2 regions of the Streptomyces nigra genome follow, and region 1 is predicted to be linked to the other one. Evidence: riboswitches for the same ligand, from Rfam matches in the RefSeq annotation. Region 1 holds a riboswitch; the other holds the start of a gene.
What was found. Region 1 has a riboswitch for glycine ahead of gcvT (glycine cleavage system aminomethyltransferase GcvT). Riboswitches for the same ligand answer to the same signal wherever they lie in the genome.
Positions count from the first base shown of each region.

Region 1 (5,590 bases):
TGGTTGGCCGAGGCGCCCGAGTGCGGCTGGACATTGGCGTACTCGGCGCCGAACAGCTCCTTCACCCGGTCGATGGCGATCTGCTCGGCGACGTCGACGTGCTCGCAGCCGCCGTAGTAGCGCCGGCCGGGGTAGCCCTCGGCGTACTTGTTCGTCAGGACCGAGCCCTGCGCCTCCATGACGGCGACCGGGGCGAAGTTCTCCGACGCGATCATCTCGAGGGTGGACTGCTGACGCTCCAGCTCGGCGTCGAGCGCCGCGGCGACCGCCGGGTCCAGCTCGTGCAGGGGCGTGTTCAGAAGGGAGTTCTCAGACATGGGGGGTACGGGCTCCTCAGCCGGCGGTGTGGGCGTCGTACTCGTCTGCGGAGAGCAGGTCGGCCGGCTCCTCCGTGACGCGCACCTTGAACAGCCAGCCGCCCTCGAAGGGGGCCGAGTTCACCAGGGCCGGGTCGTTCACCACGTCCTCGTTGATCTCGGTGACCTCGCCGGTGACCGGGGAGTACAGGTCGGAGACGGACTTCGTCGACTCCAGTTCGCCGCAGGTGTCACCCGCGGTCACGGTCGAGCCGACCTCGGGGAGCTGGGCGTAGACGACGTCGCCGAGCGCGTTGGCCGCGAACTCGGTGATGCCGACCGTGGCGACGCCGTCCTCGGCGGTCGCGAGCCACTCGTGCTCCTTGCTGTAACGCAGCTGCTGGGGGTTGCTCATGGCCTGAATTCTCCTGTACACGCGTCAGTGCTGATGAAGGGGGACTGAGACGACTGGGACGGCGGACATGGCGGCGGACGTGCGCGGTCGCACGCCGCCCTGCCAGTCTGTACGCGCGGCGCGGCTCGTGCCGCGCGCGGTTCCTACTTCTGCCGCTTGTAGAACGGCAGCGCCACGACCTCGTAGGGCTCGTGGCTGCCGCGGATGTCCACGCCGACCCCGGGGGTGCCCGGCGCCGCGTGCGCGGCGTCGACGTAGGCCATGGCGATCGGCTTGCCCAGGGTGGGGGAGGGGGCGCCGGAGGTCACCTCGCCGATGACCTCGCCGCCGGCGACGACCGGGTACCCGGAGCGCGGCACGCGGCGGCCCTCGGCGACCAGGCCGACCAGGACGCGCGGCGGGTTCGTCTCGGCCTTGGCGGCGGCCGCCTGGAGCGCCTCGCGCCCGACGAAGTCGCCCTCCTTCTCGAACTTCACCACCCGGCCGAGGCCGGCGTCGAAGGGGGTGAGCGAGGTCGACAGCTCGTTGCCGTACAGCGGCATGCCCGCCTCCAGGCGGAGCGTGTCACGGCAGGACAGGCCGCAGGGGACCAGGCCGACGCCCTGACCGGCCTCGGTGAGCGCCTGCCACAGCTCCACGGCGTGCTCCGGCTTCACGAACAGCTCGAAGCCGTCCTCGCCGGTGTAGCCCGTGCGGGCGATCAGGGCGGGCACGCCGGCGACGGTGCCGGGCAGGCCGGCGTAGTACTTCAGGCCGTCCAGATCGGCGTCGGTGAGCGACTTCAGGATGCCGGGGGACTCGGGGCCCTGGACGGCGATCAGCGCGTACGCGTCACGGTCGTCGCGGACCTCGGCGTCGAAGCCGGCCACCCGCTCGGTCAGCGCGTCGAGCACGACCTGGGCGTTGGAGGCGTTGGCGACGACCATGTACTCGGTCTCGTCGAGCCGGTAGACGATCAGGTCGTCCAGGATGCCGCCGTCGGCCCGGCAGATCATGGTGTAGCGGGCGCGGCCCACCCCGACGGAGGCGATGTTGCCCACCAGGGCGTGGTTCAGGAAGGCGGCCGCCTGGGCGCCGGTGACCGTGATCTCGCCCATGTGCGAGAGGTCGAACAGGCCGGCGCGGGTGCGCACCGCGTTGTGCTCGTCGCGCTCGGAGCCGTAGCGCAGGGGCATGTCCCAGCCGGCGAAGTCGGTCATGGTGGCGCCCAGCGAGCGGTGCAGGGCGTCCAGGGCGGTACGGCGCGGTTCGGAACTGCTCATCGGTCGGTCGTCTCCCAAGGCATGACGGGCGGTCGTTCCTCCCCATCTGTCATCGGAACCTGAGAGGTTCGTCATGACCGCGCGTGGGCATGACTTGCACCTTGGGTGGGACCACCGGCGACGGCGGCCCGCTTTTCAGATGTGCCTCGCCCGCGCGGTAACGGGGCCTGAGAGATTCAAGGGAGGGACTTGCTCCTTCGGCGCCCCGGCGGCGTACAGCCGGGGACTCTCCCGCGCGGATTCAAACGGCCGGTATGCAGTTGGCGCCGCCATCATCGCATGCCCGGCCCCGTCTGCCCCAGGCCACATCTGTAACCGGCCTGTGGCAGTAAGCGAACGAAAACAGAGAGGATCCTCCATTACCTTCTCTTTACGCTCGGTGGGGATGGGGAAGCCTGTATGCGGAGGAGGACGATGACGGTGAAGCGCACCACGGCGTACGCCACCACGTCGGGCATCGCCCTGCCCGGGCAGCCGGGGGCCTCGGCCGTCGAGGCCCGGACGCGTCCCGCGCCGGTGGTGCGGGACCTGCGCGAGCGGTCGGGCCGCGGCCCGACCGCCCTGCTCTTCGGCCCCCGCGACCTCGTCGTGATCACCGGCCTGCCCGGCAGCGGCAAGTCCACCCTGATGCGGCGGACCGTCCGCGGCCCGCGCGTCGACTCCCAGGACACCCGGGACCGCTGGGACGCCCGGATGCCCGGTTTCCTGCCCTACGCCCTCTACCGTCCCCTGGTCCGTCTCTCCCACTACGCCGGGCTGCGCCGCGCCGTCCGCCGCGGCGGCGGGGTCGTCGTGCACGACTGCGGCACCCAGGCGTGGGTGCGCGGCTGGCTGGCCCGGGCCGCCCGGCGCCGCGGCGGCGTCCTGCACCTGCTGGTGCTCGACGTCGACCCGGACACCGCTCTGGAGGGGCAGCGCGAGCGCGGCCGGGGCGTCTCCCGGTACGCCTTCCTGCGTCACCGGCGCGCCGCCGCCCGGCTGCTGCGCGCCGTCGACAGCGGTGAGCTGCCCCGGGGCTGCGGCTCCGCGGTGCTGCTCGACCGGGACGCGGCCGGCACCCTGCGCCGGATCGGGTTCACGGGCTGACCCGGGCCCGGCCGGGCGGGGCCGGGTCCCGGTAGCCTTTCGACCCTCAGACGTGATTCACAGCAGGCGGTCACAGACAGATGGACTTCGCAGCGGATCTCCCCGCGGACTTCCCGGCAGGCTCTCCCCTCCACCCGCACGGCGGCTGGCCCGGCAACGAACTGGAGGAGGTGCTCTCGGCCTCCCTCGGCCAGCCGTCGGCCGGCGGCCGGATCGTGGAGGTGCTGGGCCGCAGCTTCGTCTGGGTGCCGCTGCCCAACGGCGGCGGCCCGGACAGCGGTCCGCTCGACCTGCCCGGCATGGAGATCGACGGCCAGGGCTATGTCCCGGTGTTCTCCTCAGAGGAGCAGTTCCGGCAGGTCGTCGGCTCCCACATGGCGTACACCGTCGCCCCGGCCGTGGAGTTCGCCCGCGGGCTGCCGCCGCACGTGGGCATCGCGGTCAACCCGGGCGGAGTGGTCGGCGTGCCGCTGCCCCCGGCCGCGGTGGCCGAGGTGTGCCGGGCGGGCCGTACCCCGCTGGACGGCTTCGCCTCCGGAGGCCGCGTCAAGCTCTACGAGCCCGACTGGCAGGACGACCCGGTCGACTTCCTGTCCGCGGCGTCCGCCGAGTTCGCCGCGATCGGCGTCGTCGCCACCGCCCGCCGCTGTCTCGGCGCGATCGAGGACGGCGAGCCGGTGCTGTTCGTCGGCGTCGAACTGACGCAGTGGGAGGGCGACTTGCGGGCCGCCCCGATGGACGCCCTGGGCCGCGCCCTCGGCCGTGTGCCGGTGCGCTGGCCGGTCAACCTGGTCCTCCTCGACGTGGCCCAGGACCCGGTCATCGACTGGATGCGCGCCAAGGTCCGCCCGTTCTACACACGCGAGCCCTGAGATCCCGGACGCGTGGTCCCCGAGATTTTCGACGAGCGGTCCGGCGCCCCGCGACGCCGGACCGATCCGGACGACAGGCCCTAAGCTGGGCTCAGAGCCATGTCGGGCTCAATGCCATGTTTTCCCGAAGGGGCGGTAAAAGGTGAGCGCGAGCGGCACAACCTCGACCGGGCAGGTCGAGCACATGCTGCGCCAGGTGACCCCCGGGCGCTACGACGCCTACGAGGCACTCCTGCGCGCCCTCGCCACCCCGGCCACCGGCCAGGTCTGGATGCTGCTGTGGCACGGTCAGGCGGGCTCCCCGGACGCCCAGTACGGGAACATGGAGGTCGACGGTCACGCCTACGCCCCGTGCGTCACCTCCGCCCAGGAGCTGTCGGCCAGCGGCTGGAACCGCAGCTACGAGGTCGTCGACGGACTCGACGTGGCCCGCACCCTCCACCCCGACCACTACGGCCTCTGGCTGAACCCGCACGCCCCCGGCGGCGGCGTCGGCATCCCCTGGCTCGACCTGCGCCGGATCGCCACCGGCCTGGACCGCCAGCCCGCCGGACCGCTGCGGCTGTCGGAGCCCGCCATCGAGATCCCGCAGTTCTACGCCCTGCTCTCGCAGAACGCCCACCGCACCCCGGCCGTGCGCACCCTGCGCCGCGCCTGGGTCCAGCCCGCGCTCGGGGCCCCGTATCTGGCGATCGGCCTGGACGTCTACGACACCAGCCCGCCCGCCGTGGACGCGGTGCGCTCCATGATGCTCCAGTCGGTCGGCGCGGTCCCGGACGGACTGCCCGTCTCCACGGTCGCGATGGCCGACGAGGACGATCCGGTGGCGATGTGGATGCGGCAGGCCGCGCGCCCCTTCTACGACCGCGAGGCACACGCCACCGCCCCCGCCGCGGGCTACGGCTACCCTCCGGCACAGGGCCGTTACTGAGCTTCGGCTTGCCATGACGCCGGTTCGCCCCACCCCCCTCTGTCGTAGGTGTGAGCGCCTTCCCGCTGTCGTTTCCCAGGCGGATCTCCGCGCGTAGATGCGATCAGAAGGTCCCGGTCCGCCCTCATACGCCCCAACTGGTGCCCGTCCGGCCGCTGTTACCCGCTGTTCGGATAACGGAATCCCCCAAACAGCATCACGGTTACGCATCCTTTCCCCGCCAGCTCTGGCGACTGATCGCCCCCGCATTGAAGACTCCCCGCTAGGCACGGGCCGGTCGGCCCTGTGTGCGAGTGAGAGCAACCGCTACCGCGGCAGCCAGGGGGGTCGGCAACCGCCGGCCGAGAGGGGTCAATTCCACTGTGACCGCACCGATCGAGACAACGGGAGCGGAGGCCGGGGCACAGCCCGAGGCCGTGCTCTCAGGGATCGAGAAGAGCAAGATCGAGGGGCGTTCGCTGGGGCAGATCGCCTGGTCCCGGTTCAAGAAGGACAAGGTGGCCGTCGCCGGCGGCGTCATCGTCATCCTGCTGATCCTGCTCGCGATCCTGTCACGCCCCCTCCAGGCGCTGTTCGGCCTGGACCCCAACGCGCTCAACCAGGACCTCATCGATCCCAACACCTCGCTGCCCAAGGGTGACTTCGGCGGCATGAGCTGGGAGCACCCGCTGGGTGTCGAGCCGAAGTTCGGCCGTGACATCGCCACCCGCATCCTCGAGGGCTCCTGG
Region 1 covers NZ_CP029043.1:5,261,043-5,266,632, forward strand. Annotated here, with positions in the region: gene glyA (serine hydroxymethyltransferase) at 1-317, opposite strand, end outside; gene gcvH (glycine cleavage system protein GcvH) at 334-711, opposite strand; gene gcvT (glycine cleavage system aminomethyltransferase GcvT) at 855-1,973, opposite strand; glycine riboswitch at 2,010-2,118, opposite strand; glycine riboswitch at 2,119-2,217, opposite strand; gene DC008_RS24525 (AAA family ATPase) at 2,388-3,059, shown strand; gene DC008_RS24530 (enhanced serine sensitivity protein SseB) at 3,140-3,931, shown strand; gene DC008_RS24535 (enhanced serine sensitivity protein SseB C-terminal domain-containing protein) at 4,074-4,862, shown strand; gene DC008_RS24540 (ABC transporter permease) at 5,225-5,590, shown strand, end outside.

Region 2 (5,590 bases), 4.2 Mb from region 1:
CTGCAGCGGGTGGTTCGGCAGGTACGGCGCCAGGTGGGCGCGCACACCGACCGGGCCGACGCCCGGGCCACCGCCGCCGTGCGGGATGCAGAAGGTCTTGTGCAGGTTCAGGTGCGAGACGTCGCCGCCGAAGTGGCCGGGCTTGGCCAGCCCCACCAGCGCGTTGAGGTTGGCGCCGTCGACGTACACCTGGCCGCCGGCCTCGTGCACCTGCGCGCAGATGTCGGCGACGTGCTCCTCGAACACCCCGTGCGTGGACGGGTAGGTGATCATCAGCACGGCGAGCTCGTCACGGTGCTTCTCGATCTTCGCCCGCAGGTCCTCGACGTCGATCTCGCCGTCCTCGGCGGTCTTGACGACGACGACCTTCATACCGGCCATCACGGCGCTGGCGGCGTTCGTGCCGTGTGCGGAGGACGGGATCAGACAGACGGTGCGCTGCTCGTCGCCGTTGGCCCGGTGGTAGCCGCGTACGGCGAGCAGACCGGCCAGCTCGCCCTGTGAACCGGCGTTCGGCTGGAGCGAGACCTTGTCGTAGCCGGTGACCTCGGCGAGACGCTCCTCCAGCTCACGGATGAGCGTGAGGTAGCCCTCCGCCTGCTCGGCGGGCGCGAACGGGTGCAGCTGGCCGAACTCGGGCCAGGTGACCGGCTCCATCTCGGTCGTCGCGTTGAGCTTCATCGTGCAGGAGCCCAGCGGGATCATGCCGCGGTCCAGCGCGTAGTCCCGGTCGGCGAGCCGGCGCAGGTAGCGCAGCATCGCGGTCTCGGAGCGGTGCTGGTGGAAGACGGGGTGCGTCAGATACTCGTCGCCGCGCAGCAGCGCGCCGGGCAGCCCCTCGCCGGCCGACGCGTCCAGCGCGTCGATCCGGCCCTCGACGCCGAACGCCTTCCACACGGCGGAGACCTGGGCGCGGGTGGTGGTCTCGTCGCAGGCGACCGACACGTGGTCGGCGTCGACGAGGCGCAGGTTCACCCCGTGGTCCCGGGCGGCGGCGACGATGTCGGCGGCCTTGCCGGGCACCCGGGCGGTCACGGTGTCGAAGAACGAGCCGTGCAGGACCTCGACCCCGCCGGCCGACAGGCCCGCGGCGAGGATCGTGGCGTAGCGGTGGGTGCGGGCGGCGATGCCCTTCAGGCCGTCCGGGCCGTGGTAGACGGCGTACATGCCGGCCATCACGGCGAGCAGCACCTGGGCGGTACAGATGTTGCTGGTGGCCTTCTCACGGCGGATGTGCTGCTCACGGGTCTGCAGCGCGAGGCGGTACGCCTTGTTGCCGTCGGCGTCGACGGACACACCGACGAGGCGGCCGGGCAGGCTGCGCGCGAACTTCTCGCGGACCGCCATGTAACCGGCGTGCGGCCCGCCGAAGCCCATCGGGACACCGAACCGCTGCGTGGTGCCGACCGCGATGTCCGCGCCGAGCTCGCCGGGCGACTTCAGCAGCGTGAGCGCCAGCAGGTCCGCGGCGACGGTCACCAGGGCGCCCAGCCCATGGGCCTGCTCGATGACGGGCGTGAGGTCCCGTACGGCCCCGGAGGCGCCCGGGTACTGCAGGAGCACGCCGTTGATCTCGCGCTCGGCGACCTCGGCGGGGATGCCCTCGCTGAGGTCGGCGACCACGACCTCCATGCCGGTGGGCTCGGCGCGGGTCTGGATCACGGCGATGGTCTGCGGAAGGGCGTCCGCGTCGATTAGGAAGAGGCCCTTCTTGTTCTTGCCCATGCGCAGCGACAGGGCCATGGCCTCGGCGGCCGCGGTGCCCTCGTCGAGCAGGGAGGCGCCGGACGTCGGCAGCCCGGTGAGGTCGGCGACCATCGTCTGGAAGTTCAGCAGGGCCTCGAGCCGGCCCTGGGAGATCTCGGGCTGGTACGGCGTGTACGCCGTGTACCAGGCCGGGTTCTCCATGACGTTGCGCAGGATGACCGGCGGGGTGAACGTCCCGTAGTAGCCGAGCCCGACCATCGAGTCCAGGACCTGGTTCCGGTCGGCGAGCGAGCGCAGCTCGGCCAGCACCTCGGCCTCGGTGCGGGCACCGGGCAGGTCGAGGGCGTCGGCGTTCTTGATCACGTCCGGGACCGCGGCAGCGGTCAGCTCGTCGAGCGAGCCGTACCCGACATGGGCGAGCATCTTGGCCCGCGCCTCGGAATCGGGACCGATGTGACGCTGCTCGAAGGGAATCCCTTGCTCGAGCTCGGAGAGCGGAATGCGATGGGCGGTCATTGCGGAGGCCTCCATGGTCTGACGCGACCTTCGAGGGGCACCACGGCGCGGGTGCCCGGACGGCCTCCCCCTCTGTCATCTCAACCTGAGAGCTTCACCGGGGCGCCCTGAGGGCCCCGGCTTTCACCGTCGGTGAGGGCGGGAGCCGTCGACACCCGCCCTGCTTTCCAGAGTGACCTCGTCCGTGCGGTACGTGTGCCTGAGAGATTCCGGGGAGGATTTGCTCCTTCGGCGCCTCCGGCGATCTCCGGAGGACTCTCCCGCACGGGGTCAGCAGCCGCTGCCAAGCCTACCAGCGGGGGCACCGCACGGACCTTCGAGTGGCCGCCGTCACGGATCTGCCTTTTCGTAGTGCTTACGGATGACTTGCGACCAAGTGGAGGGACCGTGCAGACCGACATCGATCCGCGCAACCTGATCGGCCGCAAGGCCTTCGACCGCAACGGCACCAAGATCGGCACCATCGACGAGGTGTACCTGGACGACGCGACCGGCGTACCGGAGTGGGCGGCGATACGCACCGGCCTCTTCTCCCGCGACGCCTTCGTCCCCCTGGAGCCCAGCGAACTGGTGGAGGGCGCCCTGCACGTCCCCTTCGACCGGGCCCTGATCAAGGACGCCCCCGACTTCGGCGTGGGCCGCCACCTCTCCCCCGAGCAGGAACTCCAGCTCTACCACCACTACGGCCTCGACGTGGCCCCGCCGGGCCCCCCACCCCCCGACATCGACTTCGGCACCCTGGCCCCTCGAACCCCCGAACTCCCCCGAACCCCCCACCCCCACACCTGACCCCCACCCTGCCGCTGGGCCGCATGCCCCGTAGCTGCGAGCCAGCGGGAGGCCTCAGCCGTAGCTGAGGGCAGTCGTGCCGCAGGGGCGGCACGGTTGGGCGCAGCGGCACCCGTAGGCGCGGCCCAGCACCACGCCCCTGGCAGCAACGCTGGCGACCCCCGGCCCACCCAGCTGAGGGCAGTCGTGGTGGGCGCAGCGACACCCCATAAGCGCGGGCACAGCGCCCCGCGCCACTACCCCGGCGCCACAGGCGTCTCCGCCGCAACCAACGGCAACGGCTCCGCCACCTCCAACGCCGGGTCATCGACCCGAAACGTCCGCACCCGCCCCGGCCCCGACTCCGGCGTCTCGAACCGCACCGTCACCCGTCCGACCCCACTCCCCTGCACCCACCCGTGCCCGTACTCGGCATGCCGCACATCGTGCCCCGCATGCCACCGCCGCTCGGCCGGCTGCGGCTGCGCCTCCCCCTCGGCGTCACCGTCCCGATCCCCCTCCACAGCGGCCCCAGAAGTACCGAGAGCCTCCTCAGCCACAGCACCACCCCCGCCGAGGTCGTCCCCTCCACGGCCACCTCCCCAGCCGCCTGAGCGAACAAGTCCTCCTGCGTGAAGTCGGCCAGCCCACTCACCCCGACCCCCAGCAACCGCACACCCCCGGTCGTATCCACCCCCTCCAGCAACCGCGCCGCGGCCTCCCGCACCACCGCCGGATCATCCGTGGGCCCCCGCAACGTCTCCGACCGCGTCAGCGTCGAGAAGTCGTACCGCCGCACCTTCAGCACAATGGTGCGCCCCGAAAGGCCGGCCCCCGCAACCGCCGCACACACCGGTCGGCAAGCCGCTGCACCTCCAGCCCCACCCGCACCCGGTCATGGATGTCCACGTCGTACGTGTCCTCGACCGAGACGGACTTCGCCTCCCGCTCGGCCACCACGGGCCGCTCGTCGTGCGCGAGCGCCATCGCGTACAGGGCGTGCCCGTGCGCCTTCCCCAGCAGCCGCACCAGCTCGTCCTCACCCGCCTCGGCGATCTCCTCGACGGTGTGGATCCCGGCCCGCCGCAGATGGTCCCCGGTCGCCGGCCCCACCCCCGGCAGGACCCGCACGGACATCGGCCCGAGGAGCCCCCGCTCGGTCCCCGGTTCGATCAGCACCAGCCCGTCCGGCTTGGCCTCCTCCGAGGCGATCTTCGCGACCATCTTCGAGGCGGCCAGCCCCACCGACCCGGCGAGCCCGGTGGCCGCCCGTATGTCGGAGCGCAGCTTCCCCCCCACCAGCCGGGCGGACTCGGCGTCCCAGGCCACTCCCCCGGCCTCCAGGTCGACGAACGCCTCGTCCAGGCTCAACGGCTCCACCAGCGGCGACAGCTCCCGCAGCAGACCCATCACCCGCTCGCTGACATCCCGGTAGATCCGGAAGCGAGGCACGAGATACGCGGCGTTGGGCGCGAGCCGCCGCGCCTGCGCCATCGGCATGGCGGAGTGCACCCCGAAGATCCGGGCCTCGTACGAGGCCGTGGCGACCACCCCGCGAGGCCCGAGCCCGCCCACGATCACGGCCTTCCCGCGCAGGCTCGGCTTGGACGCCTGTTCCACCGACGCGTAGAAGGCATCCATGTCGAGGTGCAGGATGGTGGGCGCGTTTCTCACAGTTCCGATGCTGCCCTACGGCACTGACAACGCTCGCGTTCCGGGACCGCGTCCTCAGACCGCGCGATTGCGCCGCCGCGCCAGCTCGTCGGCCGGGTTGTGCCCGACCAGCGTCTCGCCGGTGTCGATCCGCTCCCCGTGCAGCTGCGACAACGCGCTCTCGACGTCCCGCCACACCACGCCCACGGCGATCCCGAAGATCCCCTGGCCGCCCTGGAGCAGCGCGTGGACCTCGTCCGGCGAGGTGCACTCGTACACCGTCGCGCCGTCGCTCATCAGCGTCAGCCGCTCGAGGTCGTGGAAGCCCTGCTCGCGCAGATGCTGGACGGCGGTCCGGATGTTCTGCAGGGACACACCGGTGTCGAGGAAACGCTTCACGATCTTGAGGACGACGACGTCCCGGAAGCTGTAGAGACGCTGCGTCCCCGATCCGTACGCGGGCCGCACACTCGGTTCGACGAGACCGGTGCGGGCCCAGTAGTCCAGTTGCCGGTACGTGATCCCGGCGGCCGCACAGGCCGTCGGACCCCGGTACCCGATCTCCTCGGATGCCATGGACGCCGCCCCTCCGCCGCTGCTCGGCACGGCCGTCGGTCGCTGCGCGTGATCGGCCGCACCGCCCTGGACAGCGCTGCCGTGAAGCGGGTACGGGCCGCTCGCCCCGAGGCCGCGCTCGGGTGCACCCCCAGCCGTACCGCCGCCGCTGCTTCTCACGCCGACCTCCGTCCTTGACCTGCCTTCTCGACGGTAGGCAGTCACCGGGGGTGCGTCAACGATCGCCACACTCGGCACGCCGAGTGATAATCACCCTACGAGTGGTTTCCCGTGCCTTGCCGCGGGGAAAGGCTAGCCGAATGTGCCTGAACCGGGCTCCATGACGCCTTCCCTCGCCCGTGGCACATGCCCGGCCCACGGGCCGTGACGG
Region 2 covers NZ_CP029043.1:1,056,970-1,062,559, forward strand. Annotated here, with positions in the region: gene gcvP (aminomethyl-transferring glycine dehydrogenase) at 1-2,223, opposite strand, end outside; glycine riboswitch at 2,401-2,496, opposite strand; gene DC008_RS04915 (PRC-barrel domain-containing protein) at 2,611-3,012, shown strand; partial or broken gene DC008_RS04920 (DNA polymerase IV) at 3,249-4,665, opposite strand; gene DC008_RS04925 (MerR family transcriptional regulator) at 4,720-5,379, opposite strand.
Region 2: another riboswitch for glycine. It lies ahead of gcvP (aminomethyl-transferring glycine dehydrogenase); the one in region 1 lies ahead of gcvT (glycine cleavage system aminomethyltransferase GcvT).